One region of the Lysobacter sp. A286 genome, then DNA from elsewhere that is predicted to be linked to it. Evidence: riboswitches for the same ligand, from Rfam matches in the RefSeq annotation. Region 1 holds a riboswitch; the other holds the start of a gene.
What was found. Region 1 has a riboswitch for cobalamin ahead of btuB (TonB-dependent vitamin B12 receptor). Riboswitches for the same ligand answer to the same signal wherever they lie in the genome.

Region 1 (8,026 bases):
GTCCGCGCCCTGCTCGCTGACGAGCGCGACCGGATCGCCAATGCGGCCAATTTGTCGGCGCTGGTGTATCACGCACTGCCGGCGCTGAACTGGGTCGGATTTTATTTTTTCGATGGTCGCGAACTGGTGGTCGGACCATTCCAGGGCCAGCCGGCCTGCGTGCGCATCGCGCTCGACAGGGGCGTTTGTGGCGCGGCGGCAACCACTCGCAAGACCCAACGCGTTGCCGACGTCAATGAGTTCGAAGGCCATGTGGCCTGCGACTCGGCCTCGCGATCGGAACTGGTGGTCCCGCTGTTTCGCGGCGATGAGCTGATCGGCGTGTTCGATATCGACAGCCCGCAGACGGACCGCTTCGACACGGACGACCAAAGCGGGATGGAAGCGATTGCGCAGATATTTGTGGAGTCGCTGGAATGAAGGAAAAGCTGCGCAATATCGGTCCAAAATCCAGTGCCTGGTTGCGGCAGGTCGGCCTGCACAGCCGCGACGAGCTGCTCGAACTCGGTCCCGTGGAGGCGTTCATGCGGGTCAAGCGCGCTGGCTTCAAGCCGACCCTCAACCTGCTGTATTCGATCGAGGGCGCGTTGCTGGATTGCCATTGGCAGGACGTTCCCGAGCAGCGTCGCAACGAGCTGGTCGCCGCCGCCGAAGCGGCCATCGAGCAACTGCCGCCGCCACGGCACAGTCCAGCGGCCGGCCCGGTCACCACGACCGTGTTGACCGCCGACACCGTGCCCCTCAGGCCCGACCCCGACGAGCCCTACCGGCGCAACTGAGCCGCCGCGTTGCCGCCGCCACCCTTTGCGCCGGCAGCCACCGATCGCTTAGACTGGCGCCGCTTCGAGGTGACCCGGCGGCGTCCTGCCAACGGGTTGAAACGGGAAGCCGGTGACGCCGTCAACACGGTCACCCCGGCACTGCCCCCGCAACGGTAAGCGAGCCCAGCCGCGGCTCACCGCCACTGTGTGGCAAGTCTCTTGGGACTTGCAGGCATTCCATCAAGAATGCTGCATGGGAAGGCGCCACGGCCGGTGTCGACAACGACACCACTCGCGAGTCCGGAGACCGGCCTGGATGCAGGGTTTCGACCCACTATTGGTTGCGATGCGGCGGGCATTGCGGCGACAACGCCGGTGCCTGTCCGACCGTTTTCGCAACAGCTCCCCTCCACGCAGCTTCCCCAAGCCCGGCACGGCGATTTCCGTGCGCGTTGGAGAACCATCGATGCAGTCCCGTTCGCTGTCCCTGGCCGTCGCGGCCGTTCTTGTCCTGCCTGTTGCTGCCCTGACGGGGCTGGCCCACGCCGCCGGACCCCTGCCCGAAGGCGCTCCGCAATCGGCCACCGATCTCGACGGCGTAGCGGTCACCGCCACCCGTACCGCGATCGACGTCGACACCGCGCTTGCGCCGGTCGAGGTGATCGACCGGGCCGAGATCGAACGCAGCCAGGCGCGCTCGCTGCCGGACCTGCTGCGCGGCCGCGCCGGCGTGTCGATGTCCAACCAGGGCGGCACTGGAAAGCTGACTACGCTATTCCTGCGCGGCAGCGAGTCCGACCACGTCGTGGTGCTGGTCGACGGCATCCGGATCGGTTCCGCCACCTCTGGCCTGGTCTCGTTGCAGAACCTGCCGCTGGCGCTGGTCGAACGGGTCGAGATCGTCCGCGGGCCGCGCTCCAGTCTGTACGGCAGCGAGGCGATCGGCGGAGTGATCCAGATCTTTACCCGTCGGGTTGGCGATGCCCCGGGCTACGCGCCGCGTCTGCACGTCGGCGGCGGCAGCCACGGCGCGCACGAGTACGGCGTCGGTTTCGGTGGACGCAACGAGCGCACGTGGTTCGGTGTCGACTACGAGTTCCAGCGTACCGAGGGCTTCAATGCCTGTGACGTCGCGACGCCGGACCCCTTCGCCGGTGGCTGCTTCATCACCACGCCGGAACCCGATCTGGACGGCTACATCCAGAACGCACTGGCATTGCGCGGCGGCATCGACCTCAACGACGCCTGGCAGCTCAGCGCGGTGGCCTTGCGCAGCGAAGGGGAGAACGACTTCGATGGCGACTTCACCAACCGCTCCGAGACCGTGCAGCAGGTGGTCGGCGGCAGCGTGCGCTGGCAGCCGTCCGACACGATGCAGTTGAAGCTGACCGCCGGCCGCAACGTCGATGCCTCCGAGCAGTTCAAGGACGGCGCCAACCTCGGCAATTTCGACACCGACCGCGACAGTGCCAGCCTGCAGGGCGACTTTGGCATCGGCGACCAGCAAATGATCAGCGCCGGCGTCGACTGGCTGCGCGACCGGGTCGCCGGCAGCACCACGTACGACGAGAGCGAGCGCAGCAACCGCGCCGCGTTCGCGCAGTACCAGGGACGCTTCGGCGCGCAGTCGCTGCAGGCCAGCGTGCGCCGCGACGACAACGACCAGTTCGGCGGCCACACCACCGGCAGCGCGGCCTGGGGCATCGATTTCGCCGATAACTGGCGGCTCAGTGCCGGCTACGGCACCGCTTTCAAGGCGCCGACCTTCAACGAGTTGTACTACCCGTTCTTCGGCAATGCCGAGCTGCGTCCGGAGGAATCGAAGAGCGCCGAACTGGGCCTGGGCTGGAACGGCGACCGCTTCGATGTCCGCCTCGACGCGTTCCAGACCACCGTCGACGACCTGATCGCGTTCGATGCCGCGATCGGCTTGCCCAACAACATTGATCGCGCGCGCATGCGCGGCGCCGAACTCGGCATCGACACCGAACTCGCACAGTGGCAGGTTGCCGCCAGCGTCAGCTTCCTGGACACCGAGAGCCTGACCGGTTTCCAGGCCGGCAACGACCTGCCACGCCGTGCCCGCGAGAGCGCCCGACTCGAACTCGACCGCGCGTTCGGCGACTTCCGCATCGGCCTGACCGGCGCCGCCGAAGGCGCGCGCTTCGACGACGTCGCCAACACTCGCCGCCTACCCGGCTACACGACCCTCGACCTGCGCGCGGAATACGCCTTGACCGATGCGCTGACCCTGCAGGGCCGGCTGGCCAACGTGTTCGACCGCGACTACGAGACCGTGTCGTTCTACAACCAGCCGGGGCGCGAGTGGTTCGTGACCTTGCGTTACGCGCCGGCGCAGTAGGTCCAGGGAAAGCCTGAACACCCCCGCTTTCGCCGGTCATTCCCGCTATCGCCCGTCATCCCCGCGAAGGCGGGGATCCATGGACCTGGATTCTCAAGCACTTAACGTCCATGGATTCCCGCCTTCGCGGGAATGACGGCGGTTGTTACTCCACCGTCACCGACTTGGCCAGGTTTCTCGGCTTGTCCACGTCGGTACCGCGTGCCAATGCCACGTGGTAAGCGAGCAGTTGCACCGGGATGGTGTGGATCACCGGCGAGAGCACGCCGACGTGGCGGGGGGCGCGGATGACATGGACGCCTTCAGAGGGGCCGAACTGGCTGTCCTCATCGGTGAACACGAACAACTCGCCGCCGCGGGCGCGGACTTCCTGCATGTTGGATTTCACCTTCTCCAGCAGGCTGTCGTTGGGGGCGATCACCACCACCGGCATGTCCGCAGTCACCAGTGCCAGCGGGCCGTGCTTGAGCTCGCCTGCGGGGTAGGCCTCGGCGTGGATGTAGGAGATTTCCTTGAGCTTGAGCGCGCCTTCCAGGGCAATCGGGTAGTGCACGCCGCGGCCGAGGAACAATGCGTGCTCCTTGGGGGCAAAGCGCTCGGACCAGGCGATGATCTGCGGTTCCAGGTTGAGCGCGTGCTGGACACTGCCGGGCAGGTGGCGCAGGGCGTCGAGATACTCGGCCTCGCGGGCCTCATCGAGCCGCCCCTGCAGCTTGGCCAGGGTTGCGGTCAGGGTGAACAGCGCGACCAGTTGGGTGGTGAAGGCCTTGGTCGAAGCGACGCCGATCTCGGCGCCGGCGCGGGTGTAATAGACCAGACGGCTGGCGCGCGGGATGGCGCTCTCGGGGACGTTGCAGATCGACAGGGTCTTGTCGTGGCCGAGCGACTTGGCGTATTTCAGCGCCTCCATCGTGTCCAGCGTCTCGCCCGACTGCGACAGGGTGACGACCAGGTGCTTCGGGTTGGCGACGGCGTCGCGGTAGCGGTACTCGCTGGCAATCTCTACCGAGCACGGCAGCCCGGCGATCGCCTCGATCCAGTAACGCGCGGTCAGACCGGCGTAGTAGCTGGTGCCGCAGGCGAGGATCTGCACGCCTTCGACGCCGGCCAGCACTTCCGCCGCATCAGCGCCGAACAACTCCGGCGCGAACCCGTCGATATCGATCACGCCTTCGATGGTGTCGGCGATCGCGCGCGGCTGCTCGTGGATCTCCTTCTGCATGAAGTGGCTGTAGGGCCCGAGCTCCAGCGACGCCAGCGACACGTCCGACAGGTGCACCTCACGCTCGACCGGGGCGTGGTCGGGGCCAAATACCTGCACCGCATCGCGGGTGATCTCGGCGGTGTCGCCTTCTTCCAGGAAGATCACCTTGCGGGTCGCCTGCAGGATCGCGGAGACGTCGCTGGCGATGAAGTTCTCGCCCTCGCCCACCCCGATCAGCAGCGGGCAGCCCATGCGGGCGGCGATCAAGCGGTTGGGTTCCTTGCGACTGACCACGGCCAACGCATAAGCACCGTGCAACTCCTGCACCGCGGCCTGCACCGCGTGCAGCAGATCCTTGCCTTGGGTGAGGAAGGAATGGATCAAATGGGCGATGACCTCGGTGTCGGTCTGGGACTCGAACTCGTAGCCCATCGCGATGAGTTTTTCGCGCTGCTGGTCGTGGTTCTCGATGATGCCGTTGTGCACCAGCGCGACGCCGTGGCTGACGTGTGGGTGCGCGTTGGCTTCGGTCACTCCGCCGTGGGTGGCCCATCGGGTGTGGCCGATGCCGAGCTGGGCGTGGAAGCCCTCGGCCAGCGCGGCACCTTCCATCTGTGCGACCCGGCCGGTACGGCGCACCCGGCGCACGTCCTGACCGTCGATCACGGCAATGCCGGCCGAGTCGTAGCCGCGGTACTCCAACCGCTTCAGGCCTTCGATCAGGACCGGAACCACATCACGATCCGCGATCGCACCGACAATTCCACACATGGCTAGAACTCCTGCAGGTAGCCGCATAGTTTAGCCGGGACCGTGCGGGAATATTGGTCGGGATTTTTCCCGGAGTGGCCGTCCGGCCGGACGCGGAAGACCGTCCGCCGGACGTAACGCGACGATGCATTTCATTTGATATCAATTGGTTACGCGTTGGCATGGAACCTGCTTGGCTGTTGGTAACCACCAAGGGGAACCCATGAGCATCCGCGACACCTCCGCGCAGGACCAACCCGTTTCCGGCGCTTCCGGACAGGCGCGCAAGCGTCGCAACCGGCTACTGGCCGTCGCCTCCGCAATTGCCCTCGTGTTGCTGGCCGTCTGGCTGGTATTGAGCTGGAGTGCGGGTAGCCGGTCGTTCGACGCCGGCCGCGTGCGTATCGCCGAAGTCACCCGCGGCGACCTGGTGCGTGACATCTCCGCCGATGGCCGGGTGATCGCCGCCAACAGCCCTACCCTGTACGCGATTGCCGGCGGCACCGTCACCCTGGACGTGGTCGCCGGCGATGTGGTGAAGAAGGGTGCCGTGCTGGCGGTGATCGACAGCCCCGAGTTGCTCAGCAAGCTGGCCCAGGAGGAGGCGACACTGGCGAGCCTGGAGGCCGAGGCCAACCGCGCCACGCTGGATGCCCAGATCGCCCGCTCCGCTGCACGCCAAAGCCTTGACCAGGCCGGTATTGATCGTCAGGCCGCCGAGCGCGATCTGCAGCGCAACCAGCACGGCTACGAGGGCGGTGCGGTCGCGCAGATCGATGTCGCACGGGCGCAGGACGACCTCAAGAAAGCCGAGATTGGCCTGGCCCATGCGCGCCGCGAGTTCACCCTGCAAGGCAAGGGCGCCGGCCTGGACAGTCGCAACAAGCAACTGCTTGCCGACCGCCAGCGCGCGGTCGTGTCCGAGTTGCAGCGCCAGGTGGATCTGCTGACCTTGCGGGCGCCGTTCGATGGCCAGGTCGGGCAGGTGCTCGTGGACCAGCGTGCCAACGTCGCCGCGAATGCACCGGTGCTGGGCGTGGTCGACCTGACCCGGTTCGAAGTGGAGATCAAGGTGCCGGAAAGCTTCGCCCGCGATCTGGCCATCGGCATGCCTGCACAACTGTCCGGCGGTCGCGGCGAGTACTCGGCCAAGGTGTCGTCGGTGTCGCCTGAGGTGGTCAACGGCGAGGTCACCGGTCGCCTGCGCTTCACCGACCAGCAGCCACCGGGCCTGCGCCAGAACCAGCGCATGCGCGCACGGATCCTGCTCGACACCCGCGACAACGTGCTGCAGGTCGAACGCGGACCGTTCCTTGAGCAGGGCGGCGGCACCCGCGCCTACGTGATGGACGGCGACATCGCGGTGCTGACCCAGATCCGCACCGGCGTCAGCAGCCTCGGTGCGGTCGAGATACTCGAAGGCGTACAGCCTGGCGACCGCATCGTGGTCTCCGGCGCCGACCAGTTCGGCGACGCCGAGCGCGTCGTCATCAACTAATCAATTATCACCTGCAAGGAACAATCCCATGCTCGACATGCGCCAGGTCACCAAGGTCTACCGCACCGAACTCGTCGAAACCCACGCGCTGCGATCGCTCGACCTGCACGTACGCGAAGGCGAGTTCGTCGCCGTCACCGGTCCGTCGGGCTCGGGCAAGACCACCTTCCTTAACATTGCCGGGTTGCTGGAAACCTTCAGTGGGGGTGTCTACAAGCTCGATGGCGAGGACGTAAGCACCCTGTCCGATGATGCCCGCAGCAAACTGCGCAACCAGAAAATCGGCTTCATCTTCCAGAGCTTCAACCTGATCCCGGACCTCAACCTGTTCGACAACGCCGACGTGCCATTGCGCTACCGCGGCATGCCGGCGGCCGAGCGCAAGCAGCGCATCGAGGCGGCGCTGGCGCGGGTCGGCCTGGGCTCGCGGATGAAGCACTATCCGGCCGAGTTGTCCGGCGGCCAACAACAACGCGCCGCGATCGCACGCGCCCTGGCCGGCAGCCCGCGCCTGCTGCTGGCCGATGAGCCCACCGGCAACCTGGACTCGCAGATGGCCCGCGGCGTGCTCGAGATGCTCGAGGAAATCAACGCCGAAGGCACCACCATCGTGATGGTGACCCACGACCCGGAGCTGGCGGCCCGCGCACAACGCAACGTGCATATCGTCGACGGCATGGCGACCGATATCTCGACCAACCACGGCCTGGCGCGGCCCGTCGACCCCGCCGTCGCCACCCCCGAAAACTGAGGCAAACCCGTGTTTGGCTACTACCTTGAACTGGCCCTGCGCAGCCTGCGCCGCAACCCGGTACTGACCGCGTTGATGGTGCTGGCGATTGCTATCGGCATCGGCGCCAGCATGACCACGTTGACGGTGTTCCATGTGCTCTCTGGCGACCCGCTGCCTGGTCACAGCGGCAGCCTGTTCTATGCACAGGTCGATGCCACACCCGATGCAGACACGCGCCAGGGCGAGCCATTCGACGTACTCGACCACCGCTCAGCGATGGACCTGTGGAGCGCCGGGCGCGCGGACCGCCAGACCTTGGTCAACGACAGTCCGGTCAAGGTGTATTCGCCCGATGCCAGCCAGCCGCCACTGATGACCTCGATGCTGTCGACCACCGCGGATTTCTTCCCGATGTTCAACGTGCCGTTCCGCTACGGCGGCGGTTGGCAGGCAGCCGATGACGCCCAGCGCTCGCGGGTAGCGGTGATCTCCTCCAGCCTCAACAACCGCTTGTTTGGCGGCGCCGACAGTGTCGGTCGCAGCCTGCGCGTGCGCGACACCACCCTGCGCGTCGTCGGGGTGCTGGACGAGTGGCGCCCCTCGCCGCAGTTTTACTCCGTCGCCGGTGGCAATTTCGGCGACGGCGATACCAGCTACTTCTACCGCGAGCCGCAGGACGTGTTCACGCCGTTCTCCACCGGCGTGGAAGTCAACGACG
Region 2 (8,026 bases), on a different contig from region 1:
AAAACGCCGGCATGGAGCCGGCGTTCTGCGTTAACCCAATATCGACCGGGCGAAGATGAATCCGGTCAAGCCAGCTTCCACTCGCCTCGCGCGGCCAGGCCGTTGTCGCGGGCACGGGCGAACACCATCTCCTGCGCCTTGCCGATGTTGCCAACCAGATCCTTGGACCAGATTTCCAGCGCCGCGGCCTGCATCGCGCGGCCGTAGGAGAACGACAGCGGCCACGGGTTCGGGCCGGCCAGGTTCATGGCGTTCAAGTGCGCGGTGGCGTCCTGGTCGGACTGCCCGCCGGAAAGGAACACGATGCCCGGCAGGATCGCCGGCACGGTCGACTTCAGGCACTGCAAGGTGGCCGCGGCGACTTCCTCTACCGATGCCTTCTCGCCGCTCTTCGAGCCCGGCAGCACCATCGACGCCTTCAGGATGGTGCCTTCCAGCATCACGTTGTGCTCGTACAGCGAGCCGAACAACGAACGCAAGGTGATCTCGGAAACCTCGAAGCAGGTGTCGATGTCGTGGTTGCCGTCCATGATCACTTCCGGCTCGACCATCGGCACCAGGCCCTGCTCCTGGCATAGCGCGGCGTAACGCGCCAAGGCATGCGAGTTGGCCTCGATGCAGGTACCCGACGGGCCGTCTTCACTGATGTTGATCACCGCGCGCCACTTGGCGAAACGCGCGCCCAGCTTGTAGTACTCCTCAAGGCGCGCACGCAGGCCGTCCAGCCCTTCGGTCACCACGTCGCCCGGGAAACCGGCCAGGGCGTGAGTCCCCTTGTCGACCTTGATGCCGGGGATGATGCCGTTGTCGGCCATCAGCTTGGTGAACGGCACGCCGCCCTTGGTCGACTGGCGGATGGTCTCATCAAACAGGATCGCGCCGGAAATGTGCTCACCGAGGTTCGGCGTGCTCAGCAGCATCTCGCGGTAAGCACGCCGGTTTTCCTCGGTGCACTCGATGCCCACGCCATCGAAACGCTTCTTGATGGTGCCGGTGGACTCGTCGATCGCGATGATGCCCTTGCCCGGGGCAACCATCGCCTTGGCGGTTTCGGCAAGCTGTTCGATGCTCATGGATTTCCTGCGAAAGGTGGCTGAATAGCCTTCTAGTATAGCTGGCAGCTCGGGCAAAGGCCATTGCGAAACAGTGGCTTACCGTTCATCACAGCTCGTCCGGACCTTCCGCCTTGCCACCTTCTCCGACTTGCAGCAGGCGCAGGGTGTTGGTCGCGCCACGGTGCTCCATGTGGTCGCCGCTGGTGAAGATCACCCGTTCGCCCATGGCCAGTTGGTCGGCGGCGAACAGTTGGCTGATGGCGCTGCGGACGGCGTCCTGGGTGTCCAGCCCTCGGCTGTCGAAGCTGAGCGGGATGACACTGCGCATCAGCGCCATCTTTCGACGTGTACCGGGATGGCGGGACAGGCCGAAGATCGGCACCGGCGCACGAAACCGGGACAGGAAGCGCGCGGTGCCGCCCGACTCGGTCATTGCCACGATGGCACGCACGCCGATGTGCTCGGACACGAACATCGCCGCCATCGCGATCGCCTGGTCGGCGCGCTGCAGGTTGCGAGGCGCGGCCTCGAAATCGGTGTCGTGGTCGAACTGGCGTTCCGCGCCCAGGCAGATCCGCACCAGCGCCTCGACCGACTTGACCGGGTAGCGCCCGGCGGCAGACTCGGCCGACAGCATCACCGCGTCGGTGCCGTCGATCACTGCGTTGGCGACATCGAGCACCTCGGCCCGGGTCGGAATCGGGCTTTCGACCATCGACTGCAGCATCTGGGTGGCGGTGATGACCACCCGGTTGCGGGCCAACGATTCACGGATGATTTTCTTCTGCAGGCCGGGCAGCTCCGCATCGCCAATCTCCACGCCGAGGTCGCCGCGGGCCACCATCACCACGTCGCTGGCGTCGATGATCTCGCCCAGGTTCTCGATCGCCTCGGCACGCTCGATCTTCGACACCAGCGCGGCGTCGCTGCCCGCGGCGCGCGCGATCCGGCGGGCGTCGTGCATGTCGGCGGCGGTGCGGCAGAACGACACCGCGATGAAGTCGGCGCCAAGCTGCGCGGCGACCTTGATCAGTTCTTCGTCGTGCTCGGTCAGCGCGCCCAGCGACAGCCCGCCGCCCTGCTTGTTCAGCCCCTTGCGATCCGACAGGTCACCGTCGTTGAGCACACGGGTGATGATGCGCTGGCCGTCCACCGCCTCCACCCGCAGCTGCATCATGCCGTCGTCGAGCAGCAGTACGTCGCCCGCAGCGACATCGCCGGGCAAACCGAGATAGCTGACGCCGACTTCGGACTGCGTGCCCGGCGCCGCATCGGCGCTGGCCAGCAGATCGAAGCGGTCCCCGGCACTGAGGCGCACCTTGCCCTCGGCGAAGCGGTCGATGCGGATCTTCGGCCCCGGCAGGTCGGCCAGGATGCCAATCTCGCGGCCGACCTTGTGCCCGGCCGCGCGCACCGCCTCGGCCCGTGCGACATGCGATGCCGGGTCGCCGTGGGAAAAATTCAACCGCACCACATCGACACCGGCGGCGATGATCGCCTCCAGCACGCCAGGCGCGTCGGTCGCCGGGCCAAGGGTGGCAAGGATCTTGGTGCGTCGCAGCAGCGCGGCCATCGGCAAACTTCCATGCAAGGGATCGATCAGATCACGCTAGCACGTCTTCACGTCCGTCCTGCCCGATACAAACCACTGCCGGCCCGCCCCTCGGATGGCCCGGCAGGCAACCCGAGAACCCGCGATTCGCAGGTGGATCAACCCGCCAGCAGACCCGGCAACTGCGCCGGTGCGGCGGCCAGCACCTGGGCACCGGCGGCACGCAACTCCGCCTCCCCGCCAAACCCCCACAACACGCCGATGTTGCGCATGCCGTGATGGCGCGCACCGTCGATATCCATGTGGCGGTCGCCGATCATCCAGCATTGTGACGGAATCAGCTGCAGCCGCTGCAATGCCTCGGCGATCAGCTCGGGCTTGTCGCTGCGGCTGCCGTCGATGGTGGCGCCGATCACATCGTCGAAACGATGGCCGAACGGCAGGTGGTCGACGATCTTGCGCGCATGCGGCTCGTTCTTCGCGGTAACCACCGCGAGCCGATGGCCGTCGGCATGCAGCGACTCGATGACCTCGCCAATCCCGTCATAGAGGTCGTGCTCGGCCCAGCCGTGGGTCTCGAAACGCTCGCGGTAATGCTCCACCGCACGCTCGACATCGGCGGGATCATCGAACAGCGGGCCGAAGCTGGTACGCAGCGACGGCCCGATCCAGCGTCGTAGCTCCGACTGCGGCGGCACCGCAACGTCCATCTGCGTCAACGCGTGCGCCACGCAGCGGGTGATGCCGACCGCCGAGTCGATCAGCGTGCCGTCCATATCGAAAAACAGGGTGGGTTTCATCGGTGCTCACCCGCGTGCCTTGAGTGCCGTCACCGCCGGCAGTTCCTTGCCTTCCAGGAACTCCAGGAACGCGCCGCCGCCGGTGGAGATGTAGCTGACCCGGTCGGCGATGCCGTACTTGTCGACCGCAGCCAGGGTGTCGCCACCACCGGCAATCGAGAACGCGTCGCTGTCGGCAATCGCACGCGCCAGCACCTCGGTGCCCTTGCCGAACGCATCGAGCTCGAACACACCGACCGGGCCGTTCCAGACCACCGTGCCGGCACTCTTGATCATTGCCGCATAACGCGCCGCAGTTTCCGGGCCGATGTCCAGGATCATGTCGTCGGCGCCGACCGCATCGACCGCCTTCACCGTCGCCGGCGCGTCGGCTGCGAATGCCGGTGCGACGACCACGTCGGTCGGCACCGGGATATCGGCGCCGCGAGCTTTCGCATCAGTCATGATCTGCTTCGCGGTGTCGACCAGATCCATCTCCACCAGCGACTTGCCCACGCCATGGCCCATCGCAGCGATAAAGGTGTTGGCGATGCCGCCGCCGACGATCAGCTGGTCGACCTTGCCGACCAGCGAGGACAGCAATTCAAGTTTGGTGCTGACCTTGGAGCCGGCAACGATCACCAGCAACGGCCGCGCGGGCTGGTCGAGCGCCTTGCCCAACGCGTCCAACTCGGCCATCAGCAGCGGGCCGCCAGCCGCGACCGGCGCGTGCCGGATGACGCCGTGGGTGGACGCCTGCGCGCGGTGCGAGGTCCCGAACGCGTCCATCACGAACACATCGCAGAGCGCGGCATATCGCTTCGACAAGGCCTCGTCATCGGCCTTCTCGCCGACGTTCATGCGGCAGTTCTCCAGCAACACCAACTGGCCGGGCGCGACATCGACACCGTCGACCCAGTCCTTGACCAGCGGCACCTCGACGCCGAGCAGCTCGGACAGCCGACTGGCGACCGGCGCCAGCGAATCGGCTTCGCTCCACGCGCCTTCGGTCGGCCGCCCGAGGTGCGACATCACCACCACCGCCGCGCCCTTTTCCAGTGCCAGTCGCAGGGTCGGCAGCGCCGCCGTGATGCGCTGCCCGGAAGTGATGCGGGCCGGCTGGCCGGCGACATGCTCGATCGGCACGTTCAGGTCTTCGCGGATCAATACGCGTTTGCCGGAAAGGTCGAGGTCGGTCATGCGGAGAATGGTCATGGGTGCTTCCGTAGTCATGCGGGTGAGCCTGGACCTTCACCAGGCGGGACTGGCCATTGTCCCGTTCGTGGACAAGCCGGGCAAACCTTGCGTGGTTGACGAGGACGCAGCCATTCTGCGACACCGGGCATTTCCCACATATTGTGTTGACTAAAAATTAAAACACGATATGTTGTGCCCGTCGGTGCCGATCCTCGCGATCGGCTGAAAAGGGAAGCCGGTGTGAATCCGGCGCTGCCCCGCAGCGGTAAATGGAAACGAAAGCCGTCTTGGCACTGGGGCAACACGCCCTGGGAAGCGACGGCCAGTAGGAAAGACAGGCACTGCCTGCCCACGTCCAGAGCCCGAAGACCTGCCGACAACCGCGTGATGCACACCGCGCGGTGACCGGCCAGGGAGTCTTCGGGGGAAGACGGTCGGTGTCGCAGCACCCTGCCTCGGGCAGGTGGCAGGGCGTCCTCCGATGCCCGGCGACACCTTCCTTTTCCGACCCGAAAATTCCACCGCCCGCGGGGGCGTGGCCGTGCCGTCGACAGCGCGCTTTGCGCGTGCCGGCGGTGCGCCCAAGCCTCCGTGCGTCGTCCTTCGAGGGAAGGCCGACGACCCGTGCGCCATGCACCGGAGCCCATCCATGACCACCCTCGAACCAGCCACGGCCGACCTCGACCCGATTACCGCAGCCGACACGGCTATACCCCCGAAAGGAGCCGCCGAACCGGGCTTCACCCTGACTCCGCCGGCCACCGCACTCAGCATGCGCGTAACCAAGCGCAACGGCAGCCACGAACCGGTCGACCTCAACAAGATCGTGCGTGCGATCACCCGCTGCAGCGACGACCTGTACGCGATCGACCCGATGCGCGTGGCCACCCGCACGATCTCCGGCCTGTACGACGGCGCGACCACGTCCGAGCTGGACGAACTGTCGATCCGCACCGCCGCCCTGCTGACCGCCGAGGAGCCCGAATACGGCCGCCTCGCCGCGCGCCTGCTGGCCGGGGTGATCGAGAAGGAAGTCGCGTCCATCGACATCAACGCGTTCTCGCAATCGGTGCAGCGCGGCTTCGACCTGGGCCTGATCAACGACCGCCTGCTGGGCTTCGTGCAGGCCAACGCGCGAAAGCTCAACGACGCGATCGACAACACACTCAATACCCGCTTCGACTACTTCGGCCTGCGCACGGTGTACGACCGCTACCTGTTGCGCCACCCGACCGCGCGCACGGTGATCGAGACCCCGCAGCAGTTCTTCCTGCGCATCGCCTGCGCCCTGAGCGAAGATGTGGCCGACGCACTCGCGCTGTACCGGCGCATGGCCCAGCTGGACTACCTGCCCAGCTCTCCGACGCTGTTCAACGCCGGCACCACCCACGAGCAGCTGTCGAGCTGCTTCCTGCTCGACTCGCCCGAAGACTCGTTGGAAGCGATCTACCAGCGCTACATGGACGTCGCCAAGCTGAGCAAGTTCAGCGGCGGCATCGGCCTGTCCTACAGTCGCGTGCGCTCGCGCGGCTCGCTGATCCGCTCCACCAACGGCCTGAGCAACGGCATCGTGCCGTGGCTGAAGACGCTGGACGCCTCGGTTGCAGCGGTCAACCAGGGCGGCAAGCGCAAGGGCGCGGCCTGCGTGTACCTGGAGCCGTGGCATGCCGACGTCGAGGAGTTCCTGGAGCTGCGCGACAACACCGGCGAGGACGCCCGCCGCACCCACAACCTCAACCTCGCCAACTGGATCCCCGACGAGTTCATGCGCCGGGTGGAAGCCGATGCGATGTGGTCGCTGTTCGATCCGGCGGCGCTGGCAAAGAGCGGCGCGCCGTCATTGACCGACCTGTTCAGTGAGGCATTCGACCGCGCGTATCACGCCGCCGAAGCCGCCGGTCTGGCGACCCGCCAAGTCAAGGCGCGCGAGCTGTACGGCCGGATGATCCGCACCCTCGCACAGACAGGCAACGGCTGGATGAACTTCAAGGACAAGTCCAACCGCGCCTGCAACCAGACCCTGCGCGAGGGCAACGTGGTGCATCTGTCGAACCTGTGCACCGAGATCCTGGAGGTCACCTCGCAGAACGAGACCGCGGTCTGCAACCTGGGCTCGATCAACCTCGCCCACCACGTCGAGGGTGGGCCGCCCGGTAGCGGTGAGGCGCGCTTCGATTTCGGCAAACTTGCCGAGACCGTGCGTCTGGCGGTGCGCCAGCTCGACCGCGTGATCGACCTGAACTTCTATCCGATCGACACCGCACGCCACGCGAACCTGAAATGGCGGCCGGTCGGACTGGGGGCGATGGGTCTGCAGGATGTGTTCTTCAAGCTACGCCTGCCGTTCGATTCCGAGCCGGCGCGCGAGCTGTCCAAGCGGATTGCCGAGGATATCTACTTCCATGCGCTGGCCGCCTCCTGCGAGCTGGCCGTCGAGCAAGGCAAGCATCCGGCGTTCGGCGACACCCGCGCCTCGCAGGGCGAATTGCAGTTCGAGGCTTGGGGCGTGGCGCCGTCTGACCCGGCGCGCTGGGACGCACTGCGCGAGCGCATCCGCGAGCACGGTCTGCGCAACTCGCTGCTGATCGCGATCGCCCCGACCGCCACCATCGCCTCGATCGCCGGCTGCTACGAATGCATCGAGCCGCAGGTGTCCAACCTGTTCAAACGCGAGACGCTGTCGGGCGACTTTCTGGTGGTCAACAAGTACCTGGTCGAGGAACTCAAGACGCTCGGGCTGTGGACCCCGGAACTGCGCGACGCGGTGAAGATGGCCGACGGCTCGATCCAGGGCATCACCGCGATTCCCGAATCCCTGCGCGAGATCTACCGCACCGTCTGGGAACTGCCGATGCGTTCGCTGATCGACATGGCCGCCGACCGCGGTGCCTTCATCGACCAGAGCCAGTCGTTGAACCTGTTCATGGAGAACCCGAACATCGGCGCGTTGTCATCGATGTACATGTACGCGTGGAAGCAGGGCTTGAAGACCACCTACTACCTGCGCTCGCGGCCGGCGACGCGGATCGCCAAATCGACCGTCAGCGCGCCGGTACCCGGCAGCGAGGCGATCGCCTGCTCGCTGGAAAATCCGGAAAGTTGCGAGGCCTGTCAGTAACGCGCCGCGCATTCACTCCCTCACATTTAAGGAATCTCATGACCGCCCCACGCCTGCTCGACCCCGGCTTCGACCTCACCCTGCGCCCGATGCGCTACCCGCGTTTCTACGAGATGTACCGCGATGCGATCCGCAACACCTGGACGGTCGAGGAGGTCGACTTCTCGCTCGACGTCAACGACCTGCGCGGCAAGCTCGGCCCGGCCGAGCGCCACCTGGTCGAGCGACTGGTCGCGTTCTTCGCCACCGGCGACTCGATCGTCGCCAACAACCTGGTATTGAACCTCTACCAACACATCAACGCGCCCGAAGCCCGCATGTACCT

Region 2: another riboswitch for cobalamin. It lies ahead of ACW7G0_RS09920 (ribonucleoside-diphosphate reductase subunit alpha); the one in region 1 lies ahead of btuB (TonB-dependent vitamin B12 receptor).

What each region holds. Positions count from the first base shown of each region.
Region 1 covers NZ_JBSVRJ010000002.1:124,355-132,380, reverse strand. The annotation lists gene ACW7G0_RS10830 (GAF domain-containing protein) at 1-420, shown strand, start outside; gene ACW7G0_RS10825 (TfoX/Sxy family protein) at 417-779, shown strand; cobalamin riboswitch at 830-1,091, shown strand; gene btuB (TonB-dependent vitamin B12 receptor) at 1,228-3,123, shown strand; gene glmS (glutamine--fructose-6-phosphate transaminase (isomerizing)) at 3,269-5,098, opposite strand; gene ACW7G0_RS10810 (efflux RND transporter periplasmic adaptor subunit) at 5,301-6,575, shown strand; gene ACW7G0_RS10805 (ABC transporter ATP-binding protein) at 6,604-7,326, shown strand; gene ACW7G0_RS10800 (ABC transporter permease) at 7,336-8,026, shown strand, end outside.
Region 2 covers NZ_JBSVRJ010000001.1:2,133,455-2,141,480, forward strand. The annotation lists gene ACW7G0_RS09900 (class I fructose-bisphosphate aldolase) at 66-1,073, opposite strand; gene pyk (pyruvate kinase) at 1,162-2,628, opposite strand; gene ACW7G0_RS09910 (HAD hydrolase-like protein) at 2,766-3,407, opposite strand; gene ACW7G0_RS09915 (phosphoglycerate kinase) at 3,414-4,601, opposite strand; cobalamin riboswitch at 4,767-4,975, shown strand; gene ACW7G0_RS09920 (ribonucleoside-diphosphate reductase subunit alpha) at 5,356-7,701, shown strand; gene ACW7G0_RS09925 (ribonucleotide-diphosphate reductase subunit beta) at 7,740-8,026, shown strand, end outside.